DNA from 3 places in the Ruegeria sp. HKCCSP346 genome. Region 3 is predicted to be linked to each of the others. Evidence: riboswitches for the same ligand, from Rfam matches in the RefSeq annotation. Region 3 holds a riboswitch; each other region holds the start of a gene.
What was found. Region 3 has a riboswitch for cobalamin ahead of I9185_RS19725 (hypothetical protein). Riboswitches for the same ligand answer to the same signal wherever they lie in the genome.

Region 1 (3,244 bases), on a different contig from region 3:
GACGAGGACCTGGATTGGATTATTCCGGGCGCTGAATCCGAAGCCGCGAAAGCGTCTGTGCTGTTGCAGGCGGGTCCTTCCGTTGTCATCGTCACGCGCGGCAGTGACGGGGCGCACGGTTACCTGGCGGATGGTTCCGAAGTTTCGGTTCCCGTGAAACCCGTTGAAGTGGTCGATACGATCGGCGCAGGTGACACGTTCAACGCCGGCGTTCTGACCGAGCTCAGCCGCGCAGGGCATCTGACCAAGTCAGGTCTTCGCGGATTGACGGTTGAAAGCCTGCAAGCAGCCATGGAACTGGGCGCTGACGTGGCGGCCGTGACCGTTTCCCGAGCCGGGGCAGAACCCCCCTGGGCGCACGAACTTTGATCTGTGGGACGGCATGATGAAACGATCCGAAATCAACCGTATCAAGACCCGGGCACAGGCGTTCATTCAGTCCTTCGGTGCCGTGTTGCCACCCTTTGCGGATTGGTCGCCCGAGAAAATGCGCAGCCCTCTGGCCGAAACGATCCGCAGCCGCGGGCTGGGATGGGACATTACCGATTACGCCCAGGGCCGTTTTGATGAACTTGGACTGTTTCTATTCACTTTGCGCAATGGTGAGGCGAAGGATCTGAAATCCGGGCGCGGGATGCTCTATGCGGAAAAACTGTTGATCTCGAAAGAAAATCAGCTTTCTCCGATGCACCGGCATATCATCAAGGCAGAAGACATCATCAACCGGGGCGGCGGCGATCTCGTTCTGGAAATCCATGCGTCGGATCCAAACGGTGGCGTCGACCGCGACAACCCGGTGACGGTCCCAAGCGATGCCTGCCCTGTAACCTTGCAACCCGAAGAGCACTTGCGGCTGAAGCCGGGGCAAAGCGTAACTCTGATGCCCGGCATCTGGCACGCTTTCTGGGCCGAGCGCGGTGATTGCCTTATTGGCGAGGTATCGACCGTGAATGACGACCGAACGGACAATGTGTTTGAAAAGCCAATCCCACGGTTTTCAAAGGTTGAGGAAGATACCGAACCGGATTTTCTTCTTGTATCAGACTATTGACACCGTTCGGTCCGGGCTGGCGCAGCAGGATCGCTGGCTCAACCGTTGCAATTCCGTCCACTACCCTTTCGCCTGCCGCTTGACAAGTCAGGCGTAGCCGGACTAGCTGAGCGGGATGGTTCCGTAAGGGATGAAAATGGGAACACGGTGCGGCGCTGGAATGTGCCAAGTCCGTGACTGCCCCCGCAACTGTAAGCGGTGAGCGACGCCACTTCACCACTGACCCAAAAGGGTTGGGAAGGTCGGCCGAGCAACGACCCGCAAGTCAGGAGACCTGCCATCACACTATGAACCAACCCGAGGCGGGGCGTCTCGGAAGGAGGCTTGATGGCGCGTTTGCGTAATATCCGGGTATGTGCCCTCTGTCTGCATCTGGCAAACGACGGAGAAGGCAATGACCTGTTATTCTGATCACTACGTTCTGATCTGTTCAACATGTCAGGGGACGATGTCTGCCGAAGCCGCACAAGACGCGCTGGATGCCCGGTTGCCTGACGGTTTTGAAACCCGAATGGTGGCCTGCATGGCAGGTTGTGAACGGGCCATGACCGTCGGATTTCAGGCCCCGGGCAAAGCGCAGTACCTGTTTGGCGATATCACGACAACTCGCGATCTGTCTGCCTTGGTCGAATTTGCGATCCAGTTCGGCGACAGCGACGACGGCTGGACCAGTGCCTCGGACCGCCCCCCTGCCCTTTTCGCAAAGACCTTATCGCGAATTCCCGCGTTGCCTTTCGGGGGGTCATCATGAGTTTTCTGATTGCAGAGAATTTGGAATACTACGCGCTCAATGGCGACATCCTGTTGCAGGATGTGTCCTTTCGTCTGGAAGAAGGATCAATTCTGGCAATCGCCGGGCCGAACGGCGCCGGCAAAACCACTCTGCTGAAACTGCTGTGCGGGATTGAACGGATTGCGTTGGGCGATGTTTGGATAGAAGGACAAAGCCTTCGGACCCTGTCCGCCCGCCAACGTGCCCGCTCCATTGCTGTGGTCGGGCAGCAGGAAATGCCCGACGGGCGGATGCGCCTGCAAGACTACGTTGCGCTGGGGCAAATCCCGATTCAGGGCGAACGTTCGGTGACTCAGCACAGGGCTGATCTTGAACGGGTGCTGACGACGACCGAGCTGTTGCATTTTGCCAACAAAACGATGGGTCAACTGTCCGGCGGAGAACGTCAGCGCGCGCACATCGCGCGCGCGCTGGCCCAGAACCCGTCCTTGCTGTTTCTGGACGAGCCAACCAACCATCTGGACCCCGATGCCAAGGGGCACATGCTGTCTCTGGTCGCTGATCTGGGGGTAACGGTCGTCATGATCGTCCATGATCTGGTCATGATCCCGGAATTCGCCACCCATGTGGCGTTGATGAAAGCCACGCGCCTGACGGGGTTCGGGCCTGTTGGCGAAGTTCTGACCCCAGACCGGGTAAGTGAGACATTCGGCGTGGATTATCTGTGCTTTCAGCACGAAGGCCGCACGATCCCCGCACTGGACATCCGAAAACGGAAACTGTCATAATAACAGGAGCTTACATATGATGCAGAAACTCTGGCCGGTGGTTGTCTTCGCTGGCTTGGCAGGTGGCGTGGCAGCGGAAGCCGTCACCGTGGACAATTGCGGCGAACCGCTGGTTTTTGACTCGGCGCCGGAACGTCTGGTCGTGCATGATATGAACATGGCGGATATGGCCTTTGCACTCGGCCTTCAGGACGAGATCGTGGGACTTACCGGGATTTCGGGCTGGTACAAAACCAGCCCTGACTTTGATGCTCAGCGCGGCGACATCCCAGAGCTTGCCCCCAAATACCCGACGATTGAAAACCTTGTGGCCGTCGAACCTGATCTGTTTTTTGCCGGTTGGTACTATGGCATGAAACCCGGCGGAGATGTCACGCCCGACACGCTGGAACCCTTTGGTATCAAGACCATGATCCTGACCGAAAGCTGCGTGCATCTGGACGAGGATCGCCCCGAAGCCAGCATGAACCTGTTGTTTGATGACGTTCTGCGCCTGGGCAAGGTCATGCAGGTCGAAGACAAGGCCGAGGCGCTGGTTGCCGGCTGGAAGGACAAGTTGTCCGCCATTCAAGCAAAAACAGCCGATCTGGAAAAGCCGCGGGTATTCCTGTTGGACGGACCGGCCGATGCTCCGTTTACCGCCGGCAAGTTCGCCATTCCCGATGCGATGAT
Region 2 (3,244 bases), on a different contig from region 3:
TCTTGGTGATCAGACAAACGGTTTCGCCTTCCGCCATTGCACTGCCAGCCATGGCAGTAACCCCGAGCGCAGCAGCACCCGCAAGTCTTGCAAGTTTCATCGATTATCCTCCCAGTTTTTCCTGTGCCGTACAGGGCACGAGGGCGATCAGGCAAAAACCCTGATCCCATAAGAAACAATCACAAGATTCGAAATTTGAGTCAATAAATAAATCACTCTTATTTATTATTGACAGGGCGGGCGGGCTTTCTCATTCTTCAGCAGGAAAGGGGTGGTCGTGCCGGAAAATTCATCTCGGAAAAATTCGATTGGCCTGCACGGGTCGGAGGTGCGCGGAACCAATCAAAGCGGGATGCGGGCCCGGAACGAACGGCTGGTGTTGTCGCTTGTCCGGCGTCATCAGGCTCTTGCTAAGTCCGAGATTGCGCGCATGACCGGACTGTCGGCGCAAACCGTTTCCGTCATCATGCGGCTGCTTGAGAAGGACGGTTTGCTTTTGCGCGGTGAGCCGGTCCGCGGGAAAGTCGGGCAACCTTCCGTTCCCATGCGCCTCAACCCGGATGGTGCGTTTTTCTTTGGGCTCAAGGTCGGGCGCCGCAGTACCGAGCTGGTATTGACTGACTTTGTCGGAAATGTGCGGCAACGCGAGCGGCGAACCTATGACTATCCAACGCCAAAAGCCACTTTGGAGTTTTCTATACAGAGTCTGGGGAAAATGATGTCATCCATGTCGCCCGAGGCCAAAGGCAGGATTGCGGGTCTTGGAATTGCCATGCCGTTCTACCTGTGGGACTGGGCCCAGACCCTTCAGGTTCCTCAGGAAGAAATGGACCCGTGGCGCGTATCAGACCTGAAGGCTGACCTGGCTCGTCGCCTCGATATGCCGGTTTTTCTGCAAAATGACGCCACTGCGGCTTGTGGGGCGGAATTGGTATTCGGTCCGGCCGATGGACCAAGGGATTTCCTGTACTTCTATATCGGGTTTTTTATTGGCGGCGGTGTGGTTCTCAATGGTGCGATCTTTTCCGGGCGTGGAAACTCGGGCGCAATCGGCCCCCTGCCTGTACCGGATGGTGCGGGTGGTGTCAGACCGCTTATCGACGTGGCCAGCCTGTATGTTCTCGAGCGTGCAATCACCACAGCAGGGGTAACGTCGCATTCCATTTGGGAAACGACCCAGCGTTGGGATGTGCCAAAAATTCAACTGGAAAACTGGTTGAAACGGACGGCAAGCGGGATTGCTTATGCGATTGTCTCATCCTGTAGCCTGATAGATTTCGAATGCGTGAAGATTGACGGCTGGATGCCGCAGGACATCAAGGCGCGTTTGGTTGAAATGGTCGAAGACAAACTGTCCGAGCTGAACCTGACCGGTCTCGAGCACCCCGTGGTGCTGGCAGGGACCGTGGGCCCGGATGCACGCTCACTGGGCGCGGCAAGCCTGCCATTGTCGGAAAGGTATCTTTCAGAAGCTTAGATGTGAAATCACCCTGTTGCCTTGGATATTTCACAAACCGGTTCACTCTCGCAAACTGCCGAGCTCATAATTTTCGATGGCCGTAACACATTTTCGTTGACGGAAGGCTGAGTTGTCTGGCAAGCCGCTCGGCATGTCCGGTTCCGGGGCTTGCTCTGGAATCAATAGGGAATGCGGTGCGGGCTCAGGCCCAATTCCGCAACTGCACCCGCAACTGTAAGCGGCGAGCAGGGCTGAAACGCCACTGGGGTTTGCCCCGGGAAGGCCAGTCCAACGCTTTGACCCGCAAGTCAGGATACCTGCCGGACATGTGTCCTCATAAGGGGCACTCCTAATCGGCGACGGGATGTGCGTCGTACCAGGATGCCTGAAAGGGTGATTTGGCGTTGAATGTCCCGTAGTCAAAACGAATTTCGCGCCGGGATTGGCGCGACGGGACAAGGACGACTGTTCATGAAAACGCTGCTCAGCGCAGCCGTTGCCGCGGTGGCTCTTCCCGCCATCGCAGATGCGCATTTTCTTTTGGAATACACGACCGATACCATGATCCAGAAACCGGGCGATGTGCCGGTCAAGCTGATTTTCTGGCATCCGTTCGAGAACGGCCACGTCATGGATCTTGAAAAGCCGCAGGAATTCTATGTGATCCACAACGGTGAAAAGACCGATTTGCTGGACACGTTGGAACCTATCCGGTTCACCGGCGGGGAAAACGAGGGCGTGGCGTTCAAAGGCAGTGTCCCGGTCAAACGGTCGGGCGACTATGTGCTGGTGACGGTTCCTCAGCCTTATTACGAGGAATCCGAAGACATCTATATCCAACAGCTCACCAAAGCCTTCCTGAACCGCAACGAATTGCCGACCGACTGGATGAATCCCGTAGGTTTGCCGACCGAGATTATCCCGCTGAACAAGCCGACCAACATCATCGCGGGTTCGACTTTCACGGGCCGTGTGCTGGCTGATGGTCAGCCGGTTGCGGGGGTCGAAATCGAGATCGAGTACATGGCCGCCGAGCCCGACATGGAAAGTTCGGCCGCTTCTGCACCGAAAGTCTCTCCGATGCCGGGTGGTGCGGTGGTCGCCATATCTGACGACAACGGGTATTTCTCGTTCGGCGTTCCAAATGCCGGTTACTGGGGTTTCGCAGCACTTGGTTCCGGTCCGGCAACCGAACATGAGGGCAAAGAACTCAGCCAGGATGCGGTCATCTGGATTCGCTCCTGGGATCTGGAGTAACCCAAGATGCACATCGTCGACGGAGCCCTTTCCAACCCGGTTGTAATTGGCGGCGCCATAGCCGCCGCGGGCGGGATCGCCATGGGTCTCAGGTCTCTGGATCTTGATCGCATCCCCACTGCGGGCGTGCTGTCAGCCAGTTTCTTCGTGGCTTCGTTGATCCACGTACCCATTGGTCCGTCGTCGGTCCATCTGATACTCAACGGCATGGCCGGGCTGCTGCTTGGTTGGGCCGCATTCCCGGCTTTGTTCGTCGGGCTTTTGCTACAGGCGGTCTTTTTCGGCTTTGGCGGGTTGACGGTGTTGGGGATCAACACCGTCAACATCGCCTTTCCAGCTGTGGTGGCCGGAATGTTGTTCGGTCGTCTGATCGCGCGTGGAACGCCTTCGCAAGGTGCGATTTGGGGGGGCGTCGGCGGCGCATTTGCCATTGCGGCGACAACCGGCATGGTCGCGTTTTCCCTGGCGCTGTCGGGAGATGAATTTCTGCCTGCCGCCAGGCTTGTTTTCTTTGCCCATATTCCTGTC
Region 3 (3,244 bases):
CCGGTCGGCCGCGAACGCGTTTTTCAGGGTGCGCACCATGGCATCCTGACCCACCAGATCGGCAAAGGTTTCCGGGCGATATTTGCGGGCGAGAACCTGATAGGCGGGGCTGGAGCTGTCTGTCATGTCTTCTCGTTGGGATTCGGTGCTTGGGCACAGCGTAGTGGCCACCGTTGCCCGCGTCCACAGCGTGGCGCGATGATTTTTGATTTAGAAACGAGTCGCTTTCGCACTAAACTGCATCAGCGGATTTAATGGCTCATTTTTGTATAGAGTTCTTTGGGGAGGACAGGATTCATGTCGCAGTTGGTGATCTACGCCCTGCAAGTCGGTGGCGGAACGCTGGCGCTGACCTCGATGCCCGGACGCGGCGGAGATTACTCCAGCGATCTGGATATGATCGCAGCCTGGCAGCCGGGGCTTGTTGTTTCGATGACGACGGATGTCGAAATGCTTCAGGACGGGGCGCAGGAATTTGGAAGCGATATTCAAAGCCGCGCCAGCCGATGGGTTCACCTGCCGATCGAAGATTTCGGAGCGCCGACAAAAGCGATTGATGACGCGTGGCCGTCCGTCAGCGCCGCGGCCCGGCACGCGCTGTCCGGCGGAGGTCGCGTATTGGTACACTGCCGCGGGGGCTGTGGCAGGTCAGGTATGATTGTCCTGCGGCTGATGGTCGAATGCGGCGAAGGCGCGGACACGGCGCTGCAACGATTGCGGGCGGTGCGCCCTTGCGCCGTCGAAACGGATGCGCAACTGGCCTGGGCCTCTCGGCGTGCCCAGGCACAGGTCAGTCTGGACTCAGATTGAAATCTGCGCGGGCGCGCAAGCAGGTTTTCGAGGCCGGATCGTAGAAACTTCGATCATCGCGCAGGGTGGGGTTTTCACGACGCCGGATGGCATCGCACTGAACGTGTTTCCGAAGATCAGGTCGGCATAGCCGTTCAGCGGCTCAATCGCGGTTTCGGGCTGCGTCCCGCAAAAGACACGAATGCGGTCTGATTGCGCGCGGAAAATTGCATGACATCCTTCGCTGCAATGTGACAGCGCGCTGCTGCCCTCAATCTCGAAATCGTCACTTGTGGCCGAGGTCGCCTGGGCCATGGCTTCGGATATCGAGCGCGCCAGCCGCGCCAAAGCGGGACAGGTTTTGCCCGTCCGCTGACATACTGTTGCACTGAATTCATGTGTCTTTGTCTTCCAGATCATCCTGCGCCCTCCGCGCTTGGTGGACAGGATATTTGGGACAGGTGGGACAGCGTGATGCCGTCAGGACCTGCCCGGACACCCCGCCCGAGTTTCGGTTTCGTTTCCGATGGCAGGTCTCCTGACTTGCGGGTCATCGCTTTGCCGACCTTCCCAGCCTTTGGGCCAGTGGTGTTTCGGCATCGCTTACCGTTTACAGTTGCGGGGGCAGTCGCGGATTTGGTTGTTGCCTGCATGACCAGACATTACCGCACCGTGTTCCCTTTTCATCCCGACCCCTTGTGGAGGCCGGAAACCATCACACAACCGCTAGCGTTTGAGCACGCATCGAGTCAAGCCGATCTTTTGACCGGACGCTTGGTCATGCTGGATACGGTGTTGGTTCATGCATAGTGTCCAGGGCGTTGAGGTTCGGAAACAGGATTTACCAAGCGCAAAGCCAGAGATCATGTTGGACACAGAGCAAACGGTAATGACCGAAGAATTTCGCTTTCCGTCCGGGCAGAAAACACTGTCTGCCCGGTTGTACAGCCCGCTGTCTTCGCCCGAAATCGTCGTCGTGCTGAACAGTGCAACGGGTGTGCCGCGCGATTATTACCGTCATTTCGCACGATGGCTTGCTGCCGAGCAGGGTATGGCCTGCCTGACCTATGACTATCGCGATTACGGGCATTCCTTGACCGGCCGCCTGAAAGATTCGCGTGCGACCATGGCGGATTGGGCCTTGATCGACATGCCCGCGGCACGGGCAGAAATGCGCAGACGGTTTCCCGATTCGCAGCATTGGACCATCGGCCATTCGATCGGTGCGATGTTGGGGCCTGTGCAGCCGGATATCGATCTGATTGATCGCATGATCTGTGTGTGTTCGGGGCTGGTAACCCTAAGCGACCATCCATGGCCCTATCGTGGTTTGGCAGGATTGTTCTGGTATGGTCATGCCCCGCTTTTGGCCCGAGCCCTTGGCTACCTTCCCGGAAAGGCGATCGGGTTCGGCTCGGATCTGCCGGCATCGGTCTATTGGCAGTGGCGCAAATGGTGTACGGCGCCTTTGAACTATGTGCCTGAAATCGGGCATGAGTTACCTGCGGCGCAGTGGAAGGATTCTGGAACGCCCGTGGATTTGTTCACCTTCGAGGACGACCAGATGGTGCCGCCGGAAGCGGTTTGGCGGCTTGCGGATCTTTACGGCCCCGATGCCAACCGCCACCTGCTGAGCCCTGCCGATTTCGGGTTGCCCGAGGTTGGTCATATCGGAGCATTTGCCCGGCGCAATGCAGCGGTTTGGCCGCGACTGATCGCTTGATCAGACGCGGCGCAGGACGGGCCGGGCACCGTCCAACGATCACCGGTTGCGAAGTTTCTTTTCCTTCATGACGCCACGGACCATCTTGCCGAACGCTTTGTCCCGCGCCCGGGACTGCGCGACGGTTTCAGAATTGCGCTGATCTTCGCGCCGAAGCTTGCGCCACCGGTCCAATCGAGCCGGATCAAGCGTGCCCTGGCTTATTGCCTTTTGCACGGCACATCCGGGCTCGGAGCTGTGCTGGCAATCCGAAAAACGGCAGTCCCGGCTCAACTCGGCAAGGTCCGAGAAAACGTCGTCGATCCCGTCCCGAGCGTCCAGCAGGCGCAACGCGCGCATTCCGGGTGTATCGATCAACCAGCCACCGTTGCGCATCCGGTGCAATGCGCGTGCGGTCGTCGTGTGCCGGCCCCGCGCGTCATCCTCGCGAATGTCCGAGGTGGCGAGATCCTGATCGGTCATGGTATTGGCAAGTGTCGTCTTGCCAACGCCCGACGATCCAACCAGCGCTCCGGTCTGGCTTTTGGGGCACCAGGACAGAACCTTTTCAACCTCTGCCGGGTCCAGCGCGTTGATCGCCAGAACCGTCAGGAACGGATCCAGTGATTGCACCTGCCCCGAGAAACTGTCGGGGTCCGCCGATTTGTCGGCCTTCGTCAGAACAACGACCGGGTAGCACCCGGCCTGATGCGCAAGCGCCAGATATCGTTCCAGCCGGGGCAGTTTGAAGTC

Region 1: another riboswitch for cobalamin. It lies ahead of I9185_RS09755 (DUF1636 domain-containing protein); the one in region 3 lies ahead of I9185_RS19725 (hypothetical protein).
Region 2: another riboswitch for cobalamin. It lies ahead of I9185_RS19890 (DUF4198 domain-containing protein); the one in region 3 lies ahead of I9185_RS19725 (hypothetical protein).

The regions. Positions count from the first base shown of each region.
Region 1 is NZ_JAEDOT010000002.1:259,627-262,870, forward strand. It holds gene I9185_RS09745 (carbohydrate kinase) at 1-369, shown strand, start outside; gene I9185_RS09750 (D-lyxose/D-mannose family sugar isomerase) at 386-1,051, shown strand; cobalamin riboswitch at 1,151-1,348, shown strand; gene I9185_RS09755 (DUF1636 domain-containing protein) at 1,446-1,802, shown strand; gene I9185_RS09760 (ABC transporter ATP-binding protein) at 1,799-2,572, shown strand; gene I9185_RS09765 (ABC transporter substrate-binding protein) at 2,589-3,244, shown strand, end outside.
Region 2 is NZ_JAEDOT010000013.1:18,939-22,182, forward strand. It holds gene I9185_RS19880 (sugar ABC transporter substrate-binding protein) at 1-100, opposite strand, end outside; gene I9185_RS19885 (ROK family transcriptional regulator) at 353-1,477, shown strand; cobalamin riboswitch at 1,599-1,799, shown strand; gene I9185_RS19890 (DUF4198 domain-containing protein) at 1,931-2,716, shown strand; gene cbiM (cobalt transporter CbiM) at 2,723-3,244, shown strand, end outside.
Region 3 is NZ_JAEDOT010000012.1:47,360-50,603, reverse strand. It holds gene I9185_RS19735 (DNA polymerase III subunit gamma/tau) at 1-159, opposite strand, end outside; gene I9185_RS19730 (dual specificity protein phosphatase family protein) at 298-810, shown strand; gene I9185_RS19725 (hypothetical protein) at 802-1,209, opposite strand; cobalamin riboswitch at 1,300-1,521, opposite strand; gene I9185_RS19720 (hypothetical protein) at 1,679-2,512, shown strand; gene rsgA (ribosome small subunit-dependent GTPase A) at 2,552-3,244, opposite strand, start outside.